One region of the Gilliamella sp. B3022 genome, then DNA from elsewhere that is predicted to be linked to it. Evidence: riboswitches for the same ligand, from Rfam matches in the RefSeq annotation. Region 1 holds a riboswitch; the other holds the start of a gene.
The links. Region 1 has a riboswitch for preQ1 ahead of queF (preQ(1) synthase). Riboswitches for the same ligand answer to the same signal wherever they lie in the genome.
Positions count from the first base shown of each region.

Region 2: it holds a riboswitch for preQ1, as region 1 does, so the genes downstream of both, queD (6-carboxytetrahydropterin synthase QueD) here and queF (preQ(1) synthase) in region 1, are expected to answer to the same signal.

Region 1 covers NZ_CP071867.1:1,953,676-1,961,328, reverse strand. The annotation lists gene J4T76_RS08835 (alpha-2-macroglobulin family protein) at 1-1,304, opposite strand, end outside; gene J4T76_RS08830 (7-cyano-7-deazaguanine/7-aminomethyl-7-deazaguanine transporter) at 1,557-2,231, opposite strand; gene queC (7-cyano-7-deazaguanine synthase QueC) at 2,279-2,932, opposite strand; gene queF (preQ(1) synthase) at 2,957-3,430, opposite strand; PreQ1 riboswitch class I at 3,433-3,477, opposite strand; gene J4T76_RS08815 (DUF1090 domain-containing protein) at 4,273-4,728, opposite strand; gene coaA (type I pantothenate kinase) at 4,745-5,680, opposite strand; gene yihI (Der GTPase-activating protein YihI) at 5,849-6,340, shown strand; gene hemN (oxygen-independent coproporphyrinogen III oxidase) at 6,676-7,653, shown strand, end outside.
Region 2 covers NZ_CP071867.1:221,638-229,290, reverse strand. The annotation lists gene J4T76_RS01015 (7-carboxy-7-deazaguanine synthase QueE) at 907-1,521, opposite strand; gene queD (6-carboxytetrahydropterin synthase QueD) at 1,518-1,946, opposite strand; PreQ1 riboswitch class I at 1,950-1,995, opposite strand; gene clpB (ATP-dependent chaperone ClpB) at 2,280-4,853, shown strand; gene J4T76_RS01000 (Cof-type HAD-IIB family hydrolase) at 5,407-6,210, shown strand; gene J4T76_RS00995 (DeoR/GlpR family DNA-binding transcription regulator) at 6,248-7,009, opposite strand; gene J4T76_RS00990 (hypothetical protein) at 7,002-7,653, opposite strand, start outside.

The DNA of each region.
Region 1 (7,653 bases):
GCTGAAATCATATCTGCTATAATTGGTTGGTTAGGCAATGGTTGTCCATCGGCATTACGTAATAATGCATTAAAATAGACAGTTTCATCTGGACGATAAAGATCTCGGGGTCCAAAAACAAATAATTGCTTGTCATAATAAGGTGTGCCTGATAAATCGAATTCAGTCAGATTAAGGGCATTGCGATCAATATATATAAATGAAGTTTGTTTTCCATCGCTGGCTGTCAATACCCGATATTCATCATTGTTATCCATAGTGAATTCAGCATAACCATCTTGGTCTGTCTTTTCTAAAATATATTGACAATTGTTATCTACTTTTCCACGATTACGACAAGCTATTTCAACATTTGCAAGAGGCTTACCATCATCCAATCCATAAGCCATAACCGTAAATTTATGATTTTTATAGTTATGAACTGAAATTCCAATATTACTTATTGAAAATAGGGTTGCTGGATTTGATTCGTTGTAAGTCCCAGATTCATTCATCACGGCAACATAAACGCCTTCCTGATTAAGTTCATTAATTTTTGAAAGGTTGACTAGAACAGTTTCTTGAGCATTGGGTTTAGGATTAAGATCAAAACGTGACGAATATACTAAATCGGCATAGCCATTCATCTCTTCTGAACGCCAAACTGAAAGTTTATTAATAAAGCCAAATTTATGAATAAAATCACTTAATTTATCGGGCTTAATTTTAAAAAAGTTAATGTCGACCTTATTAACATTCAATGTGGTGACAGGTAATCCACTCATGGATTTACTCGGTAATAATAATCCAGTACTGGCAAAATTCACCATGGGATGACGATCTTGAGTCGTTAATTCTTTTTCATAAACTGATTGTAAACGACTGTTATTAATTGCCGTTAACATTTTATCGATCGTTAATGCTAATTTACGATTTGGTGCAAGATAACGATGTCGTAATTCCAAACCATTATCAGACAACTCCCAGACACCATCGACTACACCGGTTTCCTTATCGACTAATCTCAGTAAATTTGTAAAATTTAATTTGGGTAGAAGTGGAACAGAAAAAGTCACAACTAGAGTACTTGATCCATCAAGAATGATCTCTGAGCAATCAAGAATTTCTAGTTTTTTATCTTTATATTTTTCGATTAAATCAGGTGTTGGATTAAATACAATAGGTGATTGCAAATCAATATTCACATTTTGCGTCGAGCTATTTTTTTTGTTATCCATTATCTTTGTCATAAGCTCGTTATCATTGGCTTGAGCACATAGCGTTAAAAACAAACTTAATATCGCTAAGTGTTTAATCAATATCATGATTTCACCCATTTACCCTTTTATTTCACAAAATGATGTGATTATTTTTTATCAATATTATGCACTGTCAGTAAACGTTTAGCAAAAAATCTTTATAATAGGAATTGTTTATAAAATGATAAATCAAATTTTTAACAGAATTTTTCAGAAAAACTGATTTGAAGTGGTACTCTTGGCATTTAGAACTTACTGTACGATCAATAAGCTCCAAATGTTGGTAATTTATAAATAATTGGGTGATGACTGACTGGTTTATAGCGTTTTTGCAGTTAATTTTTTTAAAATAACATTCAAAATAATCCCATATAATGGTAAAAAGAACAAACCACAAATTAAAATTTTAAAACTGTAATCCATTAACGAAATTTCACCCCAGTGATTGGCCATAAATTCATCACTGCTTTTGTAAAAAGCAATAGCAAAAAAGACGATAGTATCAATACCATTTCCAAAAATTGCAGAAGCGGAAGGTGCTACCCACCAAGAACGATTTTTTCTTAAATAGTTAAAAACAGTAATATCCATTAATTGTCCAATTAAATAAGCCGCAAAACTGGCTAAAGCAATTCGAAAAACAAAGCTATTAAAATGAATCAATGCTGACCAACCTACCCAATGGGTTTCGAAAAATAGAACCGAAATTAGGTACGAAAACAATAAAGCGGGAATCATAACCACAAAAATAATTTTTCTCGCCAAACTGGCACCAAAAATACGAATAGTTAAATCAGTGGTCAAAAAGATAAATGGAAAAGTGAACGCTCCCCAAGTAGTATGAAATCCAAAAATATCAAATGGAATTTGTACCAAATAGTTACTGGAAGCAATAACGATAATATGAAAAAAAGCCAACCAGCCGAGTGCTTTATGTTTTTGCTGTCGAGTAAATTGTTTTTCAATCAATTGTGAATGAACGTTTAAATACATATTTGTTTCCTTTTTTAATGGGGTGAGAGAACCCAGATAAATATTGGTTAAGTTTGGGCTAAATATTCTTGTAGACCTTTATCACGCAGCATACAACTAGGACATTTACCACATCCCCCTTCTACACCGTAATAACAAGTATGGGTATTTTGGCGAACATAATCAAGATAACCCAATTTATCAGCCATTTCCCATGTTTGAGCTTTAGTCAGGTACATCAAGGGTGTTTTAATATTAAATGCATAATCCATCGCTAAATTCATCGATACATTCATGGATTTAATAAAAATATCACGACAGTCAGGATAACCACTAAAATCCGTTTCACAAACGCCGATAATAATATCATTAATACCTTTCTGCTTGGCATAACAACCCGCTAACAGTAAAAACAACATATTACGTCCATCAACAAAAGTATTTGGGTAATCACCATCTTGTGCAGCTTTGATTTCTTGCGAATCATCAATCAAAGCATTATTGGTCATATGTTTGATCACTGATGTATCAATTACGGTTTGCTTGACACTTAAATCCTCGGCGATCCACTTAGCTTTATCCAATTCAATACTATGGCGTTGACCATATTGAAAGCTTATGGTTTCAACATTCTCACGACCATAATCGGCAATGGCTTGCAGCAGACAAGTCGTCGAATCTTGCCCTCCAGAAAATATCACTAGTGCTTTACGATTTTTCATTAAAAATTCCTGTCAGATTGATAATTAGCGATTATCGACTTTTTCGGGATAAAGATCATGATTAACTAAGCGATTGAGTGCAATTTGCTTCCACTGAGTATTGGATTTACCATAATTGGCATAAGGATCAATTGAAATACCACCACGTGGTGTAAATTTACCCCACACTTCAATGTATTTAGGATCCATTAACTTAATCAGATCTTTCATAATGATATTGATGCAATCTTCATGATAATCACCATGATTTCGAAAGCTGAATAGATACAGCTTAAGAGATTTACTCTCAACCATTTTGATATTAGGCACATAAGAAATATAAATTGTGGCGAAATCAGGCTGACCTGTAATAGGACAAAGACTCGTAAATTCCGGACAATTAAATTTAACAAAATAATCATTACCGGGATGTTTGTTATCAAAAGTTTCCAGAATTTCCGGAGCATAGGTTGTTGGATAGCGAACAGACTGATCGCCTAATAATGTAACGTTACTCATAATTTTCCTTAGTTTTTTTGCGTGGGAGGTTCACGAACCACGAGACAAGCCGCACACCTTACCTTTTTTTACTAAAAAAGTCTAGAACATCATTTTAATCAAATTAATTAAGAGCTGATTTGGAAACAATGAAACGGTTAACTTTGAAAAATAGCAAATATTACTCTATAAAATTAGCTATCTAATAAAATTTTATAAAAAAGAGATCAGTTTATTTTCAGTAATTGTTATGTGTAACACTCATTCTGTTTTATCAAAAAGACAACATTCATTACCGATAAAAAAACATCCTTGTAGAAGATTTTTAATCAATAGTCATAAATTTATGAATAGTAAAGGGATAATAAAGATCAATGTTATAATCTGTTTATTTATATCGTTGTAAGACTCATGTTGTTCTTTGGACTATTAATAGTCCTAATGCGATTATCTAATTATTTTTTAACAATTGGTAATAGAAAATTAAAATAATTTAATTGATTATATTTACATCGAATACATTTAGTCGATTTTCAGTATTCAAGTTTTAAAATTTTGTAATTAATAGCCGTAAATTATCTGTCATAATATTCATCCATTTCTAATGGTTTTATTTAATAATATTTAGATAAATGATCATATAAAACTTATCGTTTTTGGTAGCACTTTAGGTTAACAGCATTTTTACAGAAAATAGCTAAATAGAACTAAAGAAAATTAACATAATTTTAGCTAATATGAGATATTAAAGATGACCTCAAGAAGTAATATATCTCCTCAAGGTCAATATTAATTGCACAAATTTCAATATTATTTTATTGTTCGAATCTATTTTTTAATTTCAATAAAATTAAAAACTAAGATTACTTAGTATTAACTTTATCATAATAATCCGCTAATTTATTTTTTGCTTCAGTGAGTTCTTTTTCTGCATCGTGCAATTTAGATTTTAGAGCATCAATTTTGTCTTGATTTGCATTAATACCATCTTTTTCATACTCTTTGGTTTTTTCTGCTAATTTTTTGGTTTTGTCAGAGACATTTTTGCTTTTTTCTTCCACTAATCTTTTGTATTTTTGTTCCAATGTGTCATCCGAACAATTGGTATTAACTTGTTGAAGTGCTTTTTCAAGCCCTGTGATTTCAAAAGTATTATTGGCTTTTTTGGCTTGTTCTATTTTTGCTTCGATGGCCTGTTTTTTAGCATCGCAAGTCAATCCTTCATGTACATCATTACTTGATGCATAACTATTTACAGAAAACGCCATAACTAAAGTGATAATGCTTAATTTACTTAATAACCCTATTGCTGATTTCATATTGATCCTCCTAAGTTTATTTTCTTAATTGAACATAATCTACTTTGTGATCGTTACCTTTTGTCAAAATCAAACTGGCTCTTTCTCGAGTTGGTAAAATGTTTTCAACTAAATTTAATTCGTTTATCTCACTCCACAAGCGATTAGCGATGCTGATTGCCTCTTGTTCTGGTAATTGAGAATAGTGATTGAAGTATGAATTGGGATCACTGAAGGCCCCTGCTCTAAATTTTAAAAAGCGGTTCACATACCAATGATGTAATAAAGATAAATCGGCGTCAACATATATCGAAAAATCAACATAATCTGAAACAAATACTCGATTATGTGCTTGAGTATAATTGACCGCACCTTGTAATACATTTAAACCTTCCAAAATCAAAATATCTGGACTGTCGATCACGATCTCTTCATTTTCTACAATATCATAAACTAAATGTGAATAAACCGGTGCTTTAACTTCCGCTTGCCCTGATTTTATATCTGCAACAAAGTTAATTAGCTTTTTAAGGTTGTAGGATTGTGGAAAACCTTTTTTATTCATAATGCCGCGCTCTTCAAGGCATTTATTTGGATATAAAAAACCATCCGTAGTAACTAACGCTACTTTTCTATGTTCAGGCCAACGAGTTAGTAATGCCTGTAATACACGTGCCGTAGTACTTTTACCAACAGCAACACTGCCAGCGATACCAATTATGTAAGGGATTTTTTGGCTTTTACCTAAAAATTTAGATAATACCGCCTGCCGACTAAAACTATTACTAATATAAAAATTGAGTAATCTTGATAAAGGTAAGTAAATTTCACTTACTTCATCCATTGATAAATCTTCATTGATTCCCTGTAAAGAAATTAGTTCTCCAGATGTTAAGGTCATTGGTTCCGAATTACGCAAGCTTGCCCATTCTTTACGGCTAAACTGCATGTAAGGACTCAAATGATTATTCATGTTTATTTCTCTATAACGATTGATTCAAGAATATTCGGCTCAGATTATACATAAAACTGTAATTTTACAATCACTAATTCACAATGTGTCTTCCTCATAGCTATATTTTAGACTTACTGATAAAATATACTGAATAAATGATTAACCAAACTGTAAAACAGAGATAGTATGTTAAAATCTAAATCGAAACAAAAACTCAAAAAAAGCCGTCAGGAAATTAATGAAGAGTCTCGCGAACTCAAACGTAAACGCAAGCATAAAGGTTTGCCTAGTGGTTCACGCTTTAATAATACAGATAAAAACAAAAATAACAATACTCAAAAAGTAGCGAAAGATCCACGTATAGGCAGTAAAACGCCGATTGCTTTAGTTGTTGATACAAAGGTGAATCCCCTTAAGGCTGTTAAACAACCTAAATTAGAGAAAACCGTTTTATCACCACAACAAGAATTAGAGCAACTTGAAAACGATCCTAAATTGGATATGTTGCTAGATTTGGTTGAAAAAAATGGCAAGTTGACTATAGAACAACAAACTTATTTGGATAGTAAATTGAATCGAATAGATGAACTGATGCAAGAATTAGGTTATATCGATGATGATTTTGAAGCTCTTGATGATGAGAAGGAAGATATCGTAAGTTTATTAAAACGTAATTAATAATGGGTAAGGGTCTTACTTCACCCAATACCATTCATTTTTGAAGTAAGGTCAGGGAAAGAGTTATAAAAAATATCCCTGACTGAATGCTATAATAACAGATGTCTTATTCGAACTGTAATTTATAACACATAGCGAGCAGATAATAATGCCATTATTGATAATGTTAAATTTATATTTTGGATTATTTATTTGCACATTATTGTATTTGCGTAAAACAAATCAGATCAAGCTGAAAACAAGAAACAGAGCAAAAAGTGTAACTAAGCAAAAACCAACTTTACTAAGTCATGGATATAATAATGCTAAACACAGACTTAAACGGAAACAGAAGTATGACTGAAAAACAATTATGGGATCAGGCTTTAATTAAAAAATATAACTATTCTGGTCCAAGATATACTTCATATCCTACTGCCCTTGAATTTAATGAAAATTATAATGAACAGGATTTTTTGAACGCGACGTCTCGTTACCCTACCCAACCTTTATCTTTATATGTACACATTCCGTTTTGTCATAAACTTTGCTATTTTTGTGGTTGTAATAAACTTATTACGCGTCAAACCCAGAAAGTCACCAAATACCTGGATATTTTAGAAATTGAAATAGCAAAACGAGCCAAACTTTTCCAAAACAGAATTGTTACACAAATGCATTGGGGAGGAGGAACACCTACCTTTTTAACAGATCAAGAAATTAGCCGATTAATCAGCTCGCTAAAATCCCATTTTCAATTTGCTGACAATGCTGAAATGTCAATTGAAATTGATCCTCGTGAAATTACGTCACAAACTATCGATCATTTAGCCCAAGTTGGCTTTAACCGCTTAAGTATGGGAATTCAGGATTTTAACCACGAGATCCAAAATCTGATTAATCGAGAACAAGACGAACATTTGATTCGTTCATTGATCGATCAAGCTCGAAAAAATCATTTCGACTCCATTAGTCTCGATTTAATTTATGGTTTACCTAAACAGACCGTTGCCAGTTTTACCGAAACCCTCAATAAAGTGATTGATATTTCTCCGGATCGTTTAAGTGTGTTCAATTATGCGCATTTACCGAGTCGCTTTGCAGCTCAGCGCAAAATCAAAGATAACGATTTACCCAGTGCTTCGGAAAAATTACTGATTTTACAAACAAGTATAGAAAAATTAACCCAATCAGGTTATCAATATATTGGCATGGACCACTTTGCTAAACCAACCGATGAACTCGCCCTTGCTCAACAGCACAATAAATTACATCGAAACTTTCAAGGTTATACAACGCAAGGGGATGCAGATTTGCTAGGGTTAGGCGTCTCT
Region 2 (7,653 bases), 870 kb from region 1:
TGGATAACTTAATGATATTATTCATAAATAACTGAAACTCTTGTAACAATCTGTCGTCTAAACCTGATCAAAAAAGGATTAACAGATTTGGCTTTGGCTGATTGTTTTATTAGTCTTTTGCACAGAATGTTGATAAGTTTTATCGTGGAGTTAACATTTATACTGAAACATCGCTCTTTCCTCAAACCGTTTGGCAAAATAACGGACGCAAAGTGATAAAAAATGGGTTTTACCGACCATTAAGATAAGCCAATCAATGAAATTTTCGTGTGGTTTAAAGGTAAGGGTAATGATTCTTTGAAAGTCGAGTTTTATGAATAAGTGATAATGTGCTTTGTAAAAAATATTTAGGAGTGTATGCCGTTTCGTTGTTTTTTTGTCTTACATTGAACGATTAAGTACGAATTGAGAGGGAGGGGGGGAAGCTCTGGTAACGTGGGGATGTGTCATGATGTTATCTCAATGGGGATTGGTGATGGATAAATCATGATAAAAAAATGACTTTTTATTGTCACCTTCCTTTTGGGTTAAGAGGGGTACTTTGTTGTTCAACGTAAATAAGCGAAAAATTGTAATGGTATACACTCCTAAATCTTTTTTACAAGATAAACATAAAATTAGTCGATTCAAATTCAATTTATGTTTAAGTAGTATTGAGAGCGGACTATCTAATCAAGAATTTTTTCATCAGCATTATTACCTTACCAACACTCATCATTTGGCAAGTCAAACGCCTTATTGACATTAGCGGAATGAATAAGGTGAATGACAAAACAAACTTACTAAAATTTGATAAAACATCATCATTACCAAATTAAATAGCGCTGAACAGTAGAGCTGACTGATTAAATTTTAGTGCCTAAATCTGTTTTTTATTCAGTTAACTAATAGCAAAGAATTAAACGATTACTCAATATGAGCAAACTTATGCGTTTGAATGCTTAGTAACCATTTGTTGTCGATGCGGTTTTGGTTGATTTTGCCAAGTAATTCAATTGTTTCAAGCATATTAAATTCACCCTTTTTTTCGCAAGGAGATAGATAATATCGTTTGGCTTGAATCTGGTGTTCGATATATTGGCAAAAAGGGAGAAAGTCTGCATGATTTTCAGCAACAATTCGCACTTCGTTTGCAGTCGGTTGAGCGATTTTTTGGTATCGTGCTTGATAACAAAATTTAGGGCTAAGGGCGATATAGTCAATTAAAGGATCGACTTTACCTAACCCATTACTTTCAATAGCAACAAAGTAGCCGGCTTGTTTTAGGGGGAAAAGTAATTCTGGTAGGGCGGTAACCATCGTTGGTTCACCCCCAGTAATAATGATGTTTTTGCTGGTATATTGTTTCACTTTAGTCAATAACTGATCTCGTGTAAAACGGGTAAATCGGCGAAAATTAGTATCACACCAAACGCAATTTAAATTACACCCAGCAAAACGAATAAAAATGGCAGGCATGCCTGTATTATAACCTTCGCCTTGTAATGATTCGAAGATTTCAACAATACGAAATTCCGTCATTTTTCGCTCCGATGGTACTCACAGTAAGATGTGGGGGTTTCCCAAAGTTTGATCATCGAGATAGGTAAGTATTGTGACAGGCAATCAAAAATAAATTTACTCATCCCTTCGGCAGTGGTGCGACAAGGAAAGGCAAAAATTTTTCGATCCATCTCTTGCAATAGTGAAGCGATACGGCATTCATTAGCATTATTTTGATTATAAAGGTAAGCATGATCAAGCGGATCCACAATGTGCTGTTTAACAATCGCTTTTAAATCAGCGTAATCCATGACCATATCTGCACTGGAACCCGTAGCTATCAGATCACCTTTAATTTCGACCAATAAGCGATAAGTATGTCCGTGAAGGTTATGACATTTTTTGTTGTGCCCGTCTAACATATGACAAGCATCGAATTGAAATTCTTTAGCAATTTTGAACATGTATTATTCCTAGTTTTTTTTCGTGGGATGGATCACGAACCACGGTTAGACCATCTAACAAAATAGAGCGGCTAATATAATCGATTAGCGGCTAAATGTCATCTTACAATTGTTATTACGAGCAATATTCATTACACTAATGTTGTAAAATTGAACATTTATATTTTGCTTATTTCAGTAACTGAATATAAATTCATTTTATTGTCGATTTTTTGTAAAAAATTTCATAAAAAACTCTTGAAATTTATCTTTCCACACTCATTTAGTAACCATGCAAATGGTTTATCTGCTTAAAGCATTTAAGCCAAATCTATTGCTCAGGAGATAATTAATATGAGGTTAGATAAACTCACTAATAAGTTTCAACAAGCTTTAGCTGATGCACAATCATTAGCATTAGGTAAAGATAATCAGTATATTGAGCCTGTTCATGTTTTAACCGCCATGCTGAATCAAGAAGGCAGCAGTATCAAGCCGTTACTGGCAGCAGCGGGGGCAAATGTGACAATGTTACAACAAGAACTCAATCAAGCAATTGATCGATTGCCACAAGTACAAGGTGTGGGAGGAGAAGTCATTCCATCTCAAGATTTTGTACGTGTATTCAATCTTTGTGACAAGTTAGCGCAAAAAAATGGCGACAGTTATATCTCATCCGAACTCTTTATATTAGCAGCGTTAGAAGAAAAAGGCAGTTTAGGTGATATTCTTAAAAAAGCCGGTGTGACCAAAGAAAGATTGAATCAGGCAGTAAGTCAAATAAGAGGAAGTGATAACGTGAACGATGCTAATGCCGAAGATCAACGTGGTGCGTTGAAAAAATATACCATTGATTTAACCGAGCGTGCTGAACAAGGTAAGCTTGATCCAGTCATTGGGCGTGATGAAGAAATTCGCCGTACAATCCAAGTATTACAACGTCGTACTAAAAACAATCCAGTGTTAATTGGTGAACCAGGTGTGGGTAAAACAGCCATTGTTGAAGGACTTGCGCAACGCATTGTTAATCGTGAAGTGCCTGAGGGATTACGGAATAAACGAGTACTGTCTTTAGATATGGGGGCGTTAATTGCTGGCGCAAAATATCGCGGTGAATTTGAAGAACGTTTAAAAGCCGTTTTAAAAGATTTAGCCAAAGAAGAAGGGCGCATTATTTTATTCATTGATGAAATCCATACCATGGTTGGTGCAGGTAAAAGCGATGGGGCAATGGATGCAGGTAATATGTTAAAACCCGCATTAGCCCGCGGTGAATTACATTGTGTTGGTGCTACAACGTTAGATGAGTATCGTCAATATATTGAAAAAGATCCCGCTTTAGAACGTCGATTCCAAAAAGTGTATGTGGCTGAACCTACTGTTGAAGATACGATTGCTATATTGCGTGGTTTGAAAGAGCGTTATGAATTGCATCACCATGTCCAAATCACGGATCCCGCAATTGTGGCTGCTGCTACGTTATCGCATCGTTATATTTCCGATCGTATGCTTCCAGATAAGGCCATAGATTTAATTGATGAAGCTGCGTCAAGTATACGTATGCAAATGGATTCAAAACCGGAATCATTAGATAGACTTGAACGCCGTATTATTCAGTTGAAACTTGAGCAACAAGCGCTTAAGAAAGAGTCTGATGATGCGAGTAAGAAACGACTTGAGATGCTAAATGATGAACTTTCTGAGAAAGAAAAAGAGTATGCGTCACTTGAAGAAGAGTGGAAGTCAGAGAAGGCTGCTGTTTCGGGTACTCAGACAATCAAAGCAGAGTTGGAAAAAGCACGCACTGAAATAGAACAAGCTCGACGTGCTGGTGATCTCAATAAAATGTCGGAGCTTCAATATGGCAAAATCCCCGAACTTGAGAAAAAACTGGCATCGGCAACACAGCTAGAAGGCAAAACCATGAGGTTATTGCGTAATAAAGTTACCGATAACGAAATTGCCGAAGTTTTATCTAAAGCTACGGGTATTCCTGTTTCAAGAATGCTGGAAAGTGAAAAAGATAAATTATTGCATATGGAAGATGCGTTACATAAACGTGTGATAGGTCAAGAAGAAGCCGTAGTTGCGGTAGCTAATGCGATTCGTCGTAGTCGAGCAGGACTTTCTGATCCAAACAAACCAATTGGTTCTTTCTTATTTTTGGGACCAACGGGTGTAGGTAAAACCGAACTTTGTAAAGCTTTGGCTAACTTTATGTTTGATAGCGAAGATGCCATGGTCAGAATCGATATGTCTGAATTTATGGAAAAACACTCAGTGGCACGTTTAATTGGTGCACCTCCGGGTTATGTAGGGTATGAAGAAGGCGGTTATTTGACTGAAGCAGTGCGACGTCGTCCTTATTCCGTCATTTTATTGGATGAAGTGGAAAAAGCACATCCGGATGTCTTTAATATTTTATTACAAGTATTGGATGATGGACGCTTAACCGATGGACAAGGGCGTACCGTTGATTTCCGAAACACAGTGATTATTATGACATCTAATTTAGGTTCAGACTTGATACAAGGTCATGTTGAATTAAGTTATGATGAGATGAAAGCGTTAGTAATGACTGTGGTAACGAAACACTTTAGACCAGAATTTATCAATCGTATTGATGAAACTGTGGTATTCCATCCACTTGGTCAAGAAAATATCAAAGCAATAGCCAGAATTCAATTGGCTCATGTGGAAAAACGTTTGGATGAACGCGGTTATCAATTGGACATCTCTGATGCAGCGTTGGAGCAACTTGCCAAAGTTGGTTTTGACCCAATTTATGGAGCAAGACCATTAAAACGTGCAATTCAACAAGAGATTGAAAACCCATTAGCACAACAAATCTTATCAGGTAAACTTGTGCCAGGTAAAACCATTCATTTGGAATTAGTGGGTGATAACATTGAAGCCAAACAATCGTAATATCCTAATTTTTTAAATTAAAAGCCTGAAAACAATATGTTTTCAGGCTTTTTTATTACTTATCTTCATCGATTAAATGATACAAAACAATATGTTTTTAATCGGTTATTTTCAGAGAGTGCAAACTGATGTCCCATCTATTTTAAATTACTGTCTAATGTCAGAATTCAATCATCAATCTTTCTACTTAATTCCATTAATGGGTCATAAAAGCAATTACAGTTAAGAAGAATAGGATCTTTTCTGTAATACCGTTCATTCATTATTGATAGGGATTTCACCTAATTAACATGCTCGATGTTGATGCATTTTCTTTATTTATGACTAAAATTAAATCTTTAATCTTCTTTTAATGAACTAGGTAAAATTTATTAATGTTGATATTATCCATTAACTTATAATGTAACATTATATTCAACACTTGGCTTTAAATTACGTTAAGATAAAATAAAAATCAACAACAGAAAGTAATAAAATATTGCTAAATCAATCATAAAGCATCATACTAAATCATATTAATAAAATATCCATTAGTGAGTGAGAGGAAAAATAAATGATTAAATTAATTATCAGTGATTTAGACGGAACTTTTTTAAACGAACAAGGCGATTATGATCGTGAACTGTTTGCAAAAGTTTATGCACAAATGACAAATGAGAATGTCCATTTTGTTGCTTGTACAGGCAAACAGTGTGAGCGGGTAGAAGAGTTGTTTGGTGATGAGAGTAAACGGATTTGGATCGTTGGTGACAGTGCTACAGCAATTAAATTTAATGGAGAATTTATCTATCGTTCTTTTTTACCCAATGAGGTAGGACAACGTATTATCAAAACATTGGAACAAGTCAGTACCGATCATGTCATCATTGCCTGTACAGCAAAAGGGGCAGTGATTCGTTCCGATTTACCAGTAAGATTGAAACAAAAAGTTCGTGGATCTTATGCTGCTATTATTGAAGTTGATGAACTCAGTTCAATTTCCGATGATTTTATTAAAATCACGGTCTATGATGAAACGGGGCAATGCCCACAAACGCGTTTGCATTTAACCCCTTATGAGGATAAGGTGTATATTGTTGTATCAGAGGCAACTTGGATTGATATCACTGATTATGATGTGCATAAAGGTACTACTATCAAGAAATTACAAGAAATGCTTAAAGTAACGGCTCAGGAAACTATGGCATTTGGCGATGGTTATAATGATATTGAACTATTAGAACAAGCCCAATACAGTTTTGCCATGCGTAATGCTTTTGAAGAAACGAAAGCGAAAGCTAAGTTTATTACTGGCTATAACCGTGATAGTGCCGTTCTAAAAACCATTCAATTGATATTAACTTTACAAGCAACGTAGCTAAAAAATAGATTCGCTCGACCTTGATGCGAATCCATTAGGCGACTTCTATTGTTAGATCAAAATTCTCAAAACCTTCAATTTTCGTTTCTTGACTGACTACAACAATATCGATATCTTCACACGTTGCTACTTTATAACGGGCTATCTGTAACATTTTATCGGCAATTACAGCGGCGACAACTTCATTACTTTGGGCAATCACTTCCTTTTTAAAACAAGCGTCTTCATAATAAACGGCACTTAATCCGGCTTGTGGATCGAGTCCACAGACACCAATAAATGTTTGATCAAAGACCATGTTACGAATTTGATTTACCGTATCTGAACCCATGGTACTGCCTGTTTGAGGGTTAACTCTTCCGCCAAGTAAAATAAGCTCCCCCTGAGTTCGACTACTGAGAAGTGAAGCAATTTGAGGAGAATTTGTCACAATGGTTAAATTCATATCGGTGGGGATATAGCTTGCCATGGTCAAATAGGTTGAGCCTGCGTCAATAAATATACAAGAATTGTCTTTGATCAGTTCAGCGCATCGTTTGGCAACCGATGATTTTTCACTAACGCTTTGCGTCATTCTTGTTTCGAAGCTGGCTGATTGTTTTAATTGACTGACCGCGCCTCCATAAACACGTTTGCAAATTCCATCGCGCGTAAGTTTTTGTAAATCGCGGCGAATCGTGTGTTCTGAAACACCGAGTAATTTAATTAAGTCAGCATTAACGACTCGACCTTTGTCTTTCAATAACTGTTGAATGTAAGATTGTCGTTGTTCAGGAAAAGCATCATAATCAATCATCTATAACTCCATCAATTAATTTACCTTTATCCCACACCATGTTTTTGTGCAAAATATTATCTTCACCTAAATAGTGTGGATTTTCAGTATTGATATTATTTCGTTTTAATAAACAAGCATTGTATTCCATTTCGGTACATTGACGGCTTATTTGAGCATTAAAAAAATGTATCTGGCAATGATTTGATTTATGAATATAGTGTTTATTTTTGTAGTGATAAACGCTATCGATTTGAATCAGGATTTTTTGCTCTTTTTCGTCATAATCATAACATGTTTTTGTGCCAGTTGCTGATTTGTCTTTTTTGTTAAAGTTGATGTTACTTCCCCATAAGTTTGTTGCGATAAATTTACCGTTGTCATTGAGATAATAGTCGTAGTTATCGCCTAATCTGGCATTTGAGCGATACTTTTTAATGGCTAAATCCGCTTTACCATCAAAGTTGATATCTTCAAGACTAATACTGTTAAAACCGTTGTAACTGTAATCTAAATTTTGGATTTGTTGCAGCAAGTTATGATGTTTTTTATCGTAAACATTAATACCCACTAATTTGATGTGATTGTTTTTCTGTTTTGATAAAACGGCCGTAAAATAGACTTTGCTCAAGGAAGTGGATTGTAATAATTCAATGCGATTTAAT